Regions from separate parts of the Mesorhizobium sp. ISC11 genome, predicted to be linked through region 3. Evidence: riboswitches for the same ligand, from Rfam matches in the RefSeq annotation. Region 3 holds a riboswitch; each other region holds the start of a gene.
The links. Region 3 has a riboswitch for cobalamin ahead of RPF88_RS20535 (aromatic ring-hydroxylating oxygenase subunit alpha). Riboswitches for the same ligand answer to the same signal wherever they lie in the genome.

Region 1 (3,267 bases), 3.3 Mb from region 3:
AAGAGTGCGTTCATGCTCGGCTTTCCGTTGGCGCCAATCCACGTTGATTACAGCACCGGACCCTAATGCGGAAGCGTGACAGTTTAACCGCTGAACCGTTTTAAGGGCCTATGCTGCAACGCGGCGAGGGTTAGCGCAGCACTTCCAGCGAAGCAAGTCAAACCTTGTTCAAAACATCGACCTGGACGGCATATCGCGGCAAACTGGTCCGATCCGCTCCTGTTTGATTTCCTTCGCTTTTTACTCCACTTTTCTCTCCTGACATGGATGCCGCCAAAACCCTGCTAGCATGGGTTGGAATCAGCCATTCGACCCTCGGTCAAAACACGTCAAAGTGATACCTGCATGAAGGAAAAGATCTCGCTCCCGATGGCCCGGCGCATCGCCCTTGCCGCCCAGGGGTTCCTCGATCCTCGCCCGACCGGCACGCCCGACCGCCGGCATTTTGCCCGCACGCTCTCCCGCACCGGCCTGTTGCAGATCGATTCCGTCAGCGCGGTGGTGCGCGCTCATTATATGCCGCTCTATTCGCGCCTTGGCCCTTACCCGCTCGCTCTGCTCGACAACGCGGCCGTGACGCGCAAGCGCATGGTTTTCGAATATTGGGCGCACGAGGCCTCCTTCCTGCCGGTCGAGACATACCCGCTGATGCGCTGGCGCATGCAGCGCGCCGAGCGGGGCGAGGAAATGTATCTAGGTCTCGCCAAATGGGGCCGCGAGCACGCCGCCTACATCGAAGAGATCTACCGCGAGGTCGCCGAGCGCGGCCCGATCGCCGCTTCCGCGCTGGAGGGCCAGAAAGGTTCGGGCGGCTGGTGGGGCTGGAGCCATGCCAAACACGCCTTCGAATGGCTGTTCTGGGCCGGCCGCATCACCACGGCGCACCGCCGCGGTTTCGAGCGCTTCTATGACCTGCCCGAGCGCGTGCTGCCGCAGGCGATCCTCGATCTGCCGGTGCCGACGCCTGAGGACGCGCACCGCGAATTGCTGCGCATTTCCGCCCGCGCCCACGGCGTGGCGACTTCAGGCGATTTGCGCGATTATTTCCGCCTGTCGCCGGCCGATATGAAAGGCCGGCTGGAGGAACTGGTTGAAACGGGCGAGTTGCTGCCGGTGCGCGTCGAAGGCTGGGACAAGCCCGCCTATCTTCATAAAGACGCGCGTCTGCCGCGCAAGATCGAGGCCCGCGCCCTGCTGGCGCCGTTCGATCCTGTCGTCTTCGAACGCTCGCGCACAGAGCGGCTGTTCGACTTCCACTACCGCATCGAGATCTACACGCCGGCCGACAAGCGGCAATACGGCTATTATGTCCTGCCGTTCCTGCTCGGCGACAGGATCGTGGCACGCGTCGACCTCAAGGCCGACCGTCCGGCCAGCATACTGCGGGTCCATGCGGCCTATGCCGAGCCCGGTGCGCCGCCTGAAACCGCTGCGGAGCTGTTCGAGGAACTGAAGCAGATGCAGGGCTGGCTCGGGCTCGAACGCATCGAAGTGACGCCTGCCGGGGATTTGGGTCCGGCGCTGGCCGACATAGCCGTGTCGTAAGCTCGCGTTGACACCGCCGCCCGCAAAAGCCTAAATCCGGTTCCAGATGGTCCCTTGCCCGCAACGGCAAGGGCTAAGAGGGAATGCGGTGCGGGGCAAAATCCCAAATCCGCGGCTGTCCCCGCAACTGTAAGCGAAGAGCCAAGGCCGAAAACCACTGGGAATTCCCGGGAAGGCGGCTACCCAAGGCGATGACTCGCGAGCCAGGAGACCTGCCGTCTGCGACTGTAGAATCCGATCGCCCGGCGGGTTTCCGGGCAAGGAGCCCGATCTTTGGACCACGACAGCAGTTTTTCGGCTGGCACAGCGGATATTTCCGGCCATGATGATGCCTTGGCCGGCGTCACCATCATCGTCTGCGGCTCCTGCCGCAATGAGACCGGCTCCGACGCTCATCCCCGCGCCGGCGAGTTGCTGACGGACGACACGCGCCGCGCCGCCGCTGGCGACGATATCCGCATCCGCAGCGTCGAATGCCTTGGCAATTGCAAGCGGCGCCTCAGCGCCGCGATCCTGCGCGACGGCTGCTGGAGCTATGTCTTCGGCGACCTGACCGCGACCAGCGGCGCCGACCTCGTGACAGGCGCAAAGCTCTTCGCCACCTCGAAAGATGGCCTGATCCCGTGGCGTGGCCGCCCCGATAGCCTCAAGCGCGGCCTCGTGGCCCGCATTCCACCCATCGACATGCTGAAGGATTGACCATGACCACTTCCGTATCCCGCGTTCCCTGCACCGTCGTCACCGGCTTCCTCGGCGCCGGCAAGACGACGCTGGTCCGCCATCTCCTGGAAAACGCCGGCGGCAAGCGCATCGCCATCATCGTCAACGAATTCGGCGACATCGGCATCGATGGCGAGATCCTCAAGGGATGCGGTATCGACACCTGCCCCGAGGAAAACATCGTAGAACTGGCCAATGGCTGTATCTGCTGCACTGTCGCCGATGATTTCGTCCCGGCGCTCGACCAAATCCTGTCGCTGACGCCGAAGGTCGACCATATCCTGATCGAAACCTCGGGCCTGGCACTGCCCAAGCCGCTGGTCCAGGCCTTTCAGTGGCCGAGCGTGAAAAGCCGGGTGACCGTCGATGGCGTCATCGCCGTGGTCGACGGACCGGCATTGGCCGAAGGCCGCGTCGCCAACGACATGGAGGCCCTCCAGGCGCAGCGCGCCGGGGACGAGACGCTCGACCACGACGATCCGGTGGAAGAACTGTTCGAGGACCAGATCGCCTGCGCCGACCTGATCATCCTGTCGAAGAGCGACCTGATGGACGCCGCCGGCACCGCCCGCGCCAATGCCATCATTGGCGAACACTCCGCCCGCGCGGTGAAGATTGTGCCGACCTCGCATGGCAAGGTCGATCCCTCGGTGCTGCTCGGGCTCGGTCTCGCCGTCGAGGACGACATCGAAAACCGCAAGTCCCATCATGACGGCGCATTCGACCACGAGCATGACGACTTCGACACGTTCATCGTCGACATTGCCTCGATCGCCAATCCGGACGAGCTGGCAAAGCGTGTCGCCACGGTCGCCGAAGAAGAGAACGTGCTGCGCGTAAAAGGCTTCGTCGAGGTCGGCGGCAAGCCGATGCGGCTCTTGCTGCAGGCCGTCGGGCCGCGCGTCAATCATTACTATGACCGCGCCTGGACCGCGCAGGACGACCGCCGTTCGCGCCTCGTCGTCATCGGCCTGAAGGGGCTGAACCGCCCGGCGATCGAGC
Region 2 (3,267 bases), 1.7 Mb from region 3:
TAGCGCTCGAATTCCGGTGCATCCGCGATTTCGTGACCGGAGTCGGGCAGCCAACTGTTCCAGATCGTGTTGATCGTCCGGCGGATGGATGAGATGTGCTCGCGGTGCGAGAACACCGCATATTTCTGCGCCGGCACCCGCACCCGATAGAAGTCCTTCGGCAGATCCGCAAAGCCGGACACTTCGACGCCGACGACATAGTCGAAATTGCCCGCGTCGTCGCCGTTAAGGCACACGCCGTAGAAAACGCCTGAGATCTCGCCGGGGATGTTGCCGATATAGGGTGCAAAACGCTGCCACTGCATCGGAATCCCGGCGCTGGTTTCACAGCTGTAGCGTTCGCCGAGGCCGGCGATCAGGAACGGCCGGCTGGTCTCGAAGCGCGGTGGTTCGAGATTGGTGAGGAAGGACTGGTCCATCAGGATCGGCTCCACGAGGTCGAGGTTGTTGGTCGAGCCTTGCGCGCGCACCAGTTCCGGCGTGGTGCCGAACTGATCGCGGAAGGCACGGGTGAACGCCTCATGCGAGTTGTAGCCGGCGTCGAGCGCGACGGCGAGGATGTCGGGCGCTCCGCCGGCCAGCTTGCGCGCCGCCTCGGTCAGCCGGCGTGAGCGCATGTAACCCATCACCGAGCGGCCGGTTGCGGCGCCGAAGGCGCGCGTCACATGAAAACGCGACACGCCGCTGCTTTGCGCGACATCGTCAAGCGAGATCGCCTCCGGCAGATGGCTCTCGACGAACCACAGCGCTTTCTCGGTCGGGTTCATGGGGCTCCTTTTCGCATTGGCCGGATCATCTTGGCGTTTCCTGGCGCGGCCAGTTTGATCGAAATTGCGCATTCCGTGCAATCTGCGCCGATCCCATGGGCTTTCGCTTGACAGCGGGCCGCGTCATCTCCTAAGAATGTTATGTTATTACATAAAGCGAGCGTGCAATGCCTGTTTCCCTTAGCTGGCCCACCACTTCGTCCGAGAAATCCATTGCGAAGCGTTTGGTGGAAATCTACGCTGAAGTGGTGATGGTCCCCGAGCCGAAAGGCGAGGGGTGAAAAGGGAACACGGTGAGGCCTGTTCAGGTCGAGGCCGTGGCTGCCCCCGCAACTGTAAGCGGCGAGCAAAATCCGTGAATGCCACTGGCCGGCAAGGCTGGGAAGGCAGGATGGCGCAACGACCCGCGAGCCAGGAGACCTGCCATCACTGAGTTGACCGGACGGGGTGTGCCGGGAGGAAACGCGAGTCCCGGTCTTGTCGGCCGGTTCGCCAGCTTCCTTCCGTCGCCAGTTTTGGAAAGTGACGGAAAGTTGGACGGCTCCATCGATCATCGCATCACCATGCGCACGCTTTGCCGTCCCCGCAATCCGGCGGGCAGCAGCCGATGAGCGCAGTGCTTCTCGAAGCCCATGACCTCTGTGCCATGGCGAATGGGCGGAATCTGGTCCAGGCGGTCAGCTTCTCGGTGGCCGCTGGCGATCGCCTTGCCATCATCGGTCCCAACGGCGCCGGCAAGACGACGCTGCTGCGCATGCTGTCGGGCATGCTGCGGCCAAGTTCCGGCGAGGTGAAGCTTGGCGGACGCGGGCTGGACAGGATTTCGGCCGCCGAGCGGGCGTTGCATATCGCCGTTGTCGGCCAGACCGACCAGCCCGATCCGCGGCTGGCGGTGATCGATTATGTCGAGCTTGGCCGGGTCCCGCACGCCGGGCTGCGGCGCAGGCGCGAGGAACGCGATATCGCCGTCGAGGCGCTGCGCCGGACCGGCCTGCTGCCGCTGCTTGGCCGCACCGTCGGCTCGCTGTCGGGCGGCGAGCGCCAGCGCGCCCAACTGGCGCGCGCCATCGCCCAGCAGCCCAAAATCCTGTTCCTCGACGAACCGACCAACCATCTGGACCCGCGCGCCCGCGGCGAACTGCTCGATCTCGTGGCAGGCTTCGAGATGACGGTGATCGCGGTGCTGCACGATCTGGCGCTGGTAGCACCCTTCGCCACCAGGGTTGCGGTGATGAATCATGCCCGCCTGCAAGCGCTCGCCGCACCGCGCGAAGCGCTGGCCCAACAGCTGATCCGCGAGATTTTCGGCATCGATGTGCTGCGCCTGCGCCATCCGACCGAGGATCGAGAGTTGACGGTGTTCGAGGTTCCGAACCGTGCCGCGCCGCCGTCGTGATTGAAGCCGTTCCATAGTCGACCCGATCCCACCCACAAGGAGCATACCCGTGAAACGCCTCGCTTTTTCGCTTGCCGTCTCGCTGCTGACCTCGACCGCCTTCGCCTTCCCGGTAACCGTCGACAGCTGCGGCAAGCCGCTGACCTTCGACGCGCCGCCGAAGCGCGCTGTCATCCATGATCTGAACATGGCCGAGATGGCTTTCGCGCTGAAATTGCAGCCGTCAATCGTCGGCCTGACGGGCATCACCGGATGGTACAAGGTCGGTTCCGAATTCAAGGCAGAGCAGGGTTCGATCCCGGAGCTGGCGCCGAAATATCCGACGCTCGAAAACCTCGTGGCCGTGGAGCCGGATTTCTTCTTCGCCGGCTGGTACTACGGCATGAAGCCGGGTGGCGAGGTGACGCCCGACACGCTTGCCCCGCACGGCATCAAGACGCTGGTGCTGACGGAAAGCTGCGTCCATCTCGACAAGAGCCGCCCCGCCGCCTCGATGGACCTGCTCTATGGCGACGTCGAAAAGCTGGGCAAGATCTTCGGCAAGGAGACAGAGGCGGAAAAGCTTGTCTCTGGCTGGAAGGCGCAGCTCGCCGACATCACCGCCAAGGTCGGCAGCGCCAAGGGCACGCGGGTGTTCCTCTACGATTCCGGCGAGGACAAGCCGTTCACCGCAGGCAAGTTCGCCATCCCCAGCGCCATGATCACTGCCGCCGGCGGCGACAACATCATGGCTGACATGGACACCAGCTGGGGCAACACGGATTGGGAAACGGTGGCGTCGCGCAATCCGCAATTCCTCATCCTGCTCGATTACCAGGACGGTGGCGGCTACAAGAAGCTGCTCGACTTCCTGAAGGCGCATCCGGCCATGAAGGAGACCGACGCGGTCAAGAACGAGCGCTTCGTTGCCCTCCGCTACGCCGAGCTGACGCCTGGACCCGCCAACATCGAAGCGATCGACAAGATCGCCAAGGCCATGCACCCGGAAGCATTTTGAGCTTGCGCCATCCGGCATTTGCGTTGGCCATGCTGGCGGGAGCGGCGGCGATCGCCGCTCTCGCTCTGCTGTCGATCGCCTATGGCTCGACGCTGATCCCGCTGGCC
Region 3 (3,267 bases):
TGACGCCGATCACTTCCAGCACCTGCAGCCTGTCGTTCCAGGGCGTCATCTGGTCGAGATGGCGATAGAGGCCAAGGTCCGTCATCGCATTCATCCTCTTATCCCCTGGCTAGGCGACGCTGCGCAGGGCCGGCCGGCCGCCTTCGGCAAGGCGCGGCCCGATGAACGACGCGTACCACTCGACGAACTGGATCACGCCGCCCTCATGCAGCTCCGAATAGGGGCCTGGTTCATAGGCAGGCGACAGGATGCCGAAGGCGTTTTCCTCGACGATGCGGCGGTCCTGGTCGTTGGTCTCGGTCCAGACATGGGTGAGCTCAGCGAGGTCGTAGTCGACGCCTTCGACCGCATCCTTGTGGACGAGCCATTTCGTGGTCACCGCGGTTTCCGTGGCACTGATCGGCAGCACGCGGAAGGTAACGGCGTGGTCGCCGAGGATATGGTTCCAGGTCGTCGGATAGTGATAGAGCAGCAAGGAGCCGATGCGGTCGGTTGAAACGCTGTCGGACAGGTTCTTCTGGACCGCCCGTTTTCCCGTCATGGTGTAGCTGACGGCATCGCGCAGCAAGGGCGCGCGGGTGGCGCGGTACTGCCCTGCCGGATCGATGCGGAATTTGCTCGGCAAGCCTGATGCCTCGCATCTGGCCCAGTGTGCGACCATTTCAGGGTCGCTGTCGGCGCCATGGACGCCGGTTACGGTTGGAGCCTCGGGGAAGGTCTTGCACAACTCGGGATGATTGGCGGCGCAGTGGTAGCACTCGCGGTTGTTTTCCCAGACCAGCTTCCAGTTGCCCTTCTCGACGATCGTGCTCTCGAAGGCGATCTTTGCTTCACGCAGCCGGTGCGGCAAAAGATAGGGTTCGATCATCGCCCGCATCGGCGCGAAATCTGCCGGTTCCTTGGCCAGGCAGATGAAGATGTAGCCGCCGACGCTCTCGCAGGCGACCGGCTTCAGGCCGAAATCACTCTTGTCGAAACCGTCGGCCATCTGGCGGGCAAACAGCAGGCGGCCGTCCAGCTCGTAGGTCCACTGATGATACGGGCAGACGAGCTTTGCCGCGGTACCCTTCTCCGTGTTGCACACGCGGCTGCCGCGATGGCGGCAGGAATTGTGGAAGGCGTTGATCTTGCCGTGCTGGTCGCGGACAAGGACGACCGGATAGTCGCCGACCTGCACGGTGATGTAGCTGCCCGGCTTCGGCAGTTCGCAATCATGGCCGATGAACAGCCAGTCGCGATACCAGATCAGCTCCATGTCGAGCTTGAAGTAGTCCGGATCGGTGTAGAAGGGCTGCTCCAGCGAAAAGCCTTGCCGGCGCCCCTTCAGGAGCCTCAGCATGTCGTTGCGGATATCCATGTCCTGTCCTCGTTCCTAAGGACTGAACTGGTGGTGACGGAGGAAGGATTGAAACGCAGGCCGGCTGTGTGCCGGACATGCGCTATCCACCTCTTGACCGCCCACCGCGATCAGTCGAGTCTAAAAATCTCGGGCTGGTTTCCGGGCTCTGGAGTTGTCCTTGCGGACCATCGCGACACCTTCCCAGGCGGTTGCCCAGTGGTCTCCCGTTGCGACTTGAACTCCACCACCGTTGCGGGGGCAGCGCCGGATTCTGACCGGCTTCCCAATTCTCCGCCTCGTCGTCACGAAGCGGCACCTGAGATGGTATGATCTAACCACGATCGCGGGCGCGCCGTCGGCATGAAAACGACATCGTATCCATGCGGCGCGACACGGCATGCGAAACGCTACTGCAGATCGTCGTGGGCCGAGATCTCACCTCCCGGGCGGCCATTTGCCGGCTGCGATCTTCCCGAATCCGACCCTTCGCGGGGGTCAAAAAAGGTTAATGGTTTCGAAAAGTGACTATTAGCTCGCCCTAAAATCGAACCGAACGGTTCGTTTCTGTTGACGGTGCGTGCAGGACGGTGTGAACGCTGGGCCTCTGAAACAGTCAGTGATCCATCAGGTGGCTACACCTAACACACTGATATGAAGAAGAAAAATGCATCCCTAGATTCCATTGGCACAATTTCAAGGTGTGGATTCATGGTCCACACGGAACAACTTCGTGATTGGAAAAGAGGACCTTGCCCTCCCACATCGGGGCTGTCCGAACGACGCGATTTCATTTCCAAGACACGCCGCTAGACGGACGGAAAAAAGACGATACTGGAGTACCAAAAATGAAAAAGATCATTCTCACTGCCGCAGCCCTTCTGGCCATTTCCGGCAGCGCCTTCGCTGGTAGCGACCACTACGGTTCCAACGCCGCGGCAGCCACTGCTGTCGACAGCTCGTACACCGCTTCGACCAAGAAGTCGGAACCGGCTGCTCAGGCGCCTGCCCAGGGTGCTGACCGCAACCTCTTCGGCAACAACTAACAGCCGATTCCCAGTTTCCCGGTCGACGGCGGGCTCGCCCGCCGCCGTGGCGAAATCCAGACATTCAGGAGTATTCAAGATGAACAAGATCCTCATTGCTGCCGCCGCCGTTCTGGCCATCACCGGCAGCGCTTTCGCGGGCAGCGACAACTACGGTTCGAACGGCCCCAACCAGCCTGCCGCCGCTGTGGACCAGTCGTACACGGCTTCCACCAAGACCTCGGAACCGGCTGCCCAGACGCCCGCTCAGGGCAGCGACCGTAACCTCTTCGGTCGCTAACAACCAATTTCGCAACCGACGGCAGCTGTGTCTGCCGTCCTGGCGAAATCCAGAATTCGGGAGACTAAAATGAACAAGATCCTTATTGCTGCCGCCGCCGTTCTGGCCATCACCGGCAGTGCCTTCGCCGGCAGCGACAACTTTGGCTCCAATGGTGCCAATCAGCCTGCCGCCACGACTTCGGTCGACAGCACGCGCACCTCTTCGGTACGCAACACCGGTTCGCCGGTTTACAAGCTGCTGAACTCGTCGGGTGACACCACCCAGAAGTCTGCTCCGCAAGGTGCCGACCGCAACCTCTTCGGCAACAACTAACAACCGAAGTCGATCTCCAAGTCAAAGAGCGGCGGGCCCGGCCCGCCGCTCTTTTTGTGCCTGACACGGTAATTGCGGTTAAGCCGCCTTTGCTTCCACTTCATGCAACGCGAAAGAACGTCCATCCGCGTCGAAGATATGCAGGTCCTCGCCATTGGCGCTCAGCCGCAATGTCGAGCCGCGCTTGACCTCGACATTGCCGGGCAGCTTGGTCACCAGCGGCAGATCGGCGCGGCCGATGTCGACATAGACAAGCTGCACCTCGCCGAGTTGCTCGACATAGTCGACCG

Region 1: another riboswitch for cobalamin. It lies ahead of RPF88_RS04580 (DUF1636 family protein); the one in region 3 lies ahead of RPF88_RS20535 (aromatic ring-hydroxylating oxygenase subunit alpha).
Region 2: another riboswitch for cobalamin. It lies ahead of RPF88_RS12450 (ABC transporter ATP-binding protein); the one in region 3 lies ahead of RPF88_RS20535 (aromatic ring-hydroxylating oxygenase subunit alpha).

The regions. Positions count from the first base shown of each region.
Region 1 covers NZ_JAVSPW010000001.1:910,407-913,673, reverse strand. Annotated here, with positions in the region: gene RPF88_RS04590 (NADH-quinone oxidoreductase subunit A) at 1-14, opposite strand, end outside; gene RPF88_RS04585 (winged helix-turn-helix domain-containing protein) at 346-1,545, shown strand; cobalamin riboswitch at 1,576-1,779, shown strand; gene RPF88_RS04580 (DUF1636 family protein) at 1,819-2,244, shown strand; gene cobW (cobalamin biosynthesis protein CobW) at 2,247-3,267, shown strand, end outside.
Region 2 covers NZ_JAVSPW010000001.1:2,491,109-2,494,375, reverse strand. Annotated here, with positions in the region: gene RPF88_RS12455 (AraC family transcriptional regulator) at 1-767, opposite strand, end outside; cobalamin riboswitch at 1,003-1,209, shown strand; gene RPF88_RS12450 (ABC transporter ATP-binding protein) at 1,375-2,163, shown strand; gene RPF88_RS12445 (ABC transporter substrate-binding protein) at 2,213-3,160, shown strand; gene RPF88_RS12440 (FecCD family ABC transporter permease) at 3,190-3,267, shown strand, end outside.
Region 3 covers NZ_JAVSPW010000001.1:4,235,077-4,238,343, reverse strand. Annotated here, with positions in the region: gene RPF88_RS20540 (hybrid-cluster NAD(P)-dependent oxidoreductase) at 1-85, opposite strand, end outside; gene RPF88_RS20535 (aromatic ring-hydroxylating oxygenase subunit alpha) at 110-1,357, opposite strand; cobalamin riboswitch at 1,473-1,674, opposite strand; gene RPF88_RS20530 (DUF680 domain-containing protein) at 2,185-2,382, shown strand; gene RPF88_RS20525 (DUF680 domain-containing protein) at 2,462-2,662, shown strand; gene RPF88_RS20520 (DUF680 domain-containing protein) at 2,732-2,977, shown strand; gene RPF88_RS20515 (ABC transporter ATP-binding protein) at 3,056-3,267, opposite strand, start outside.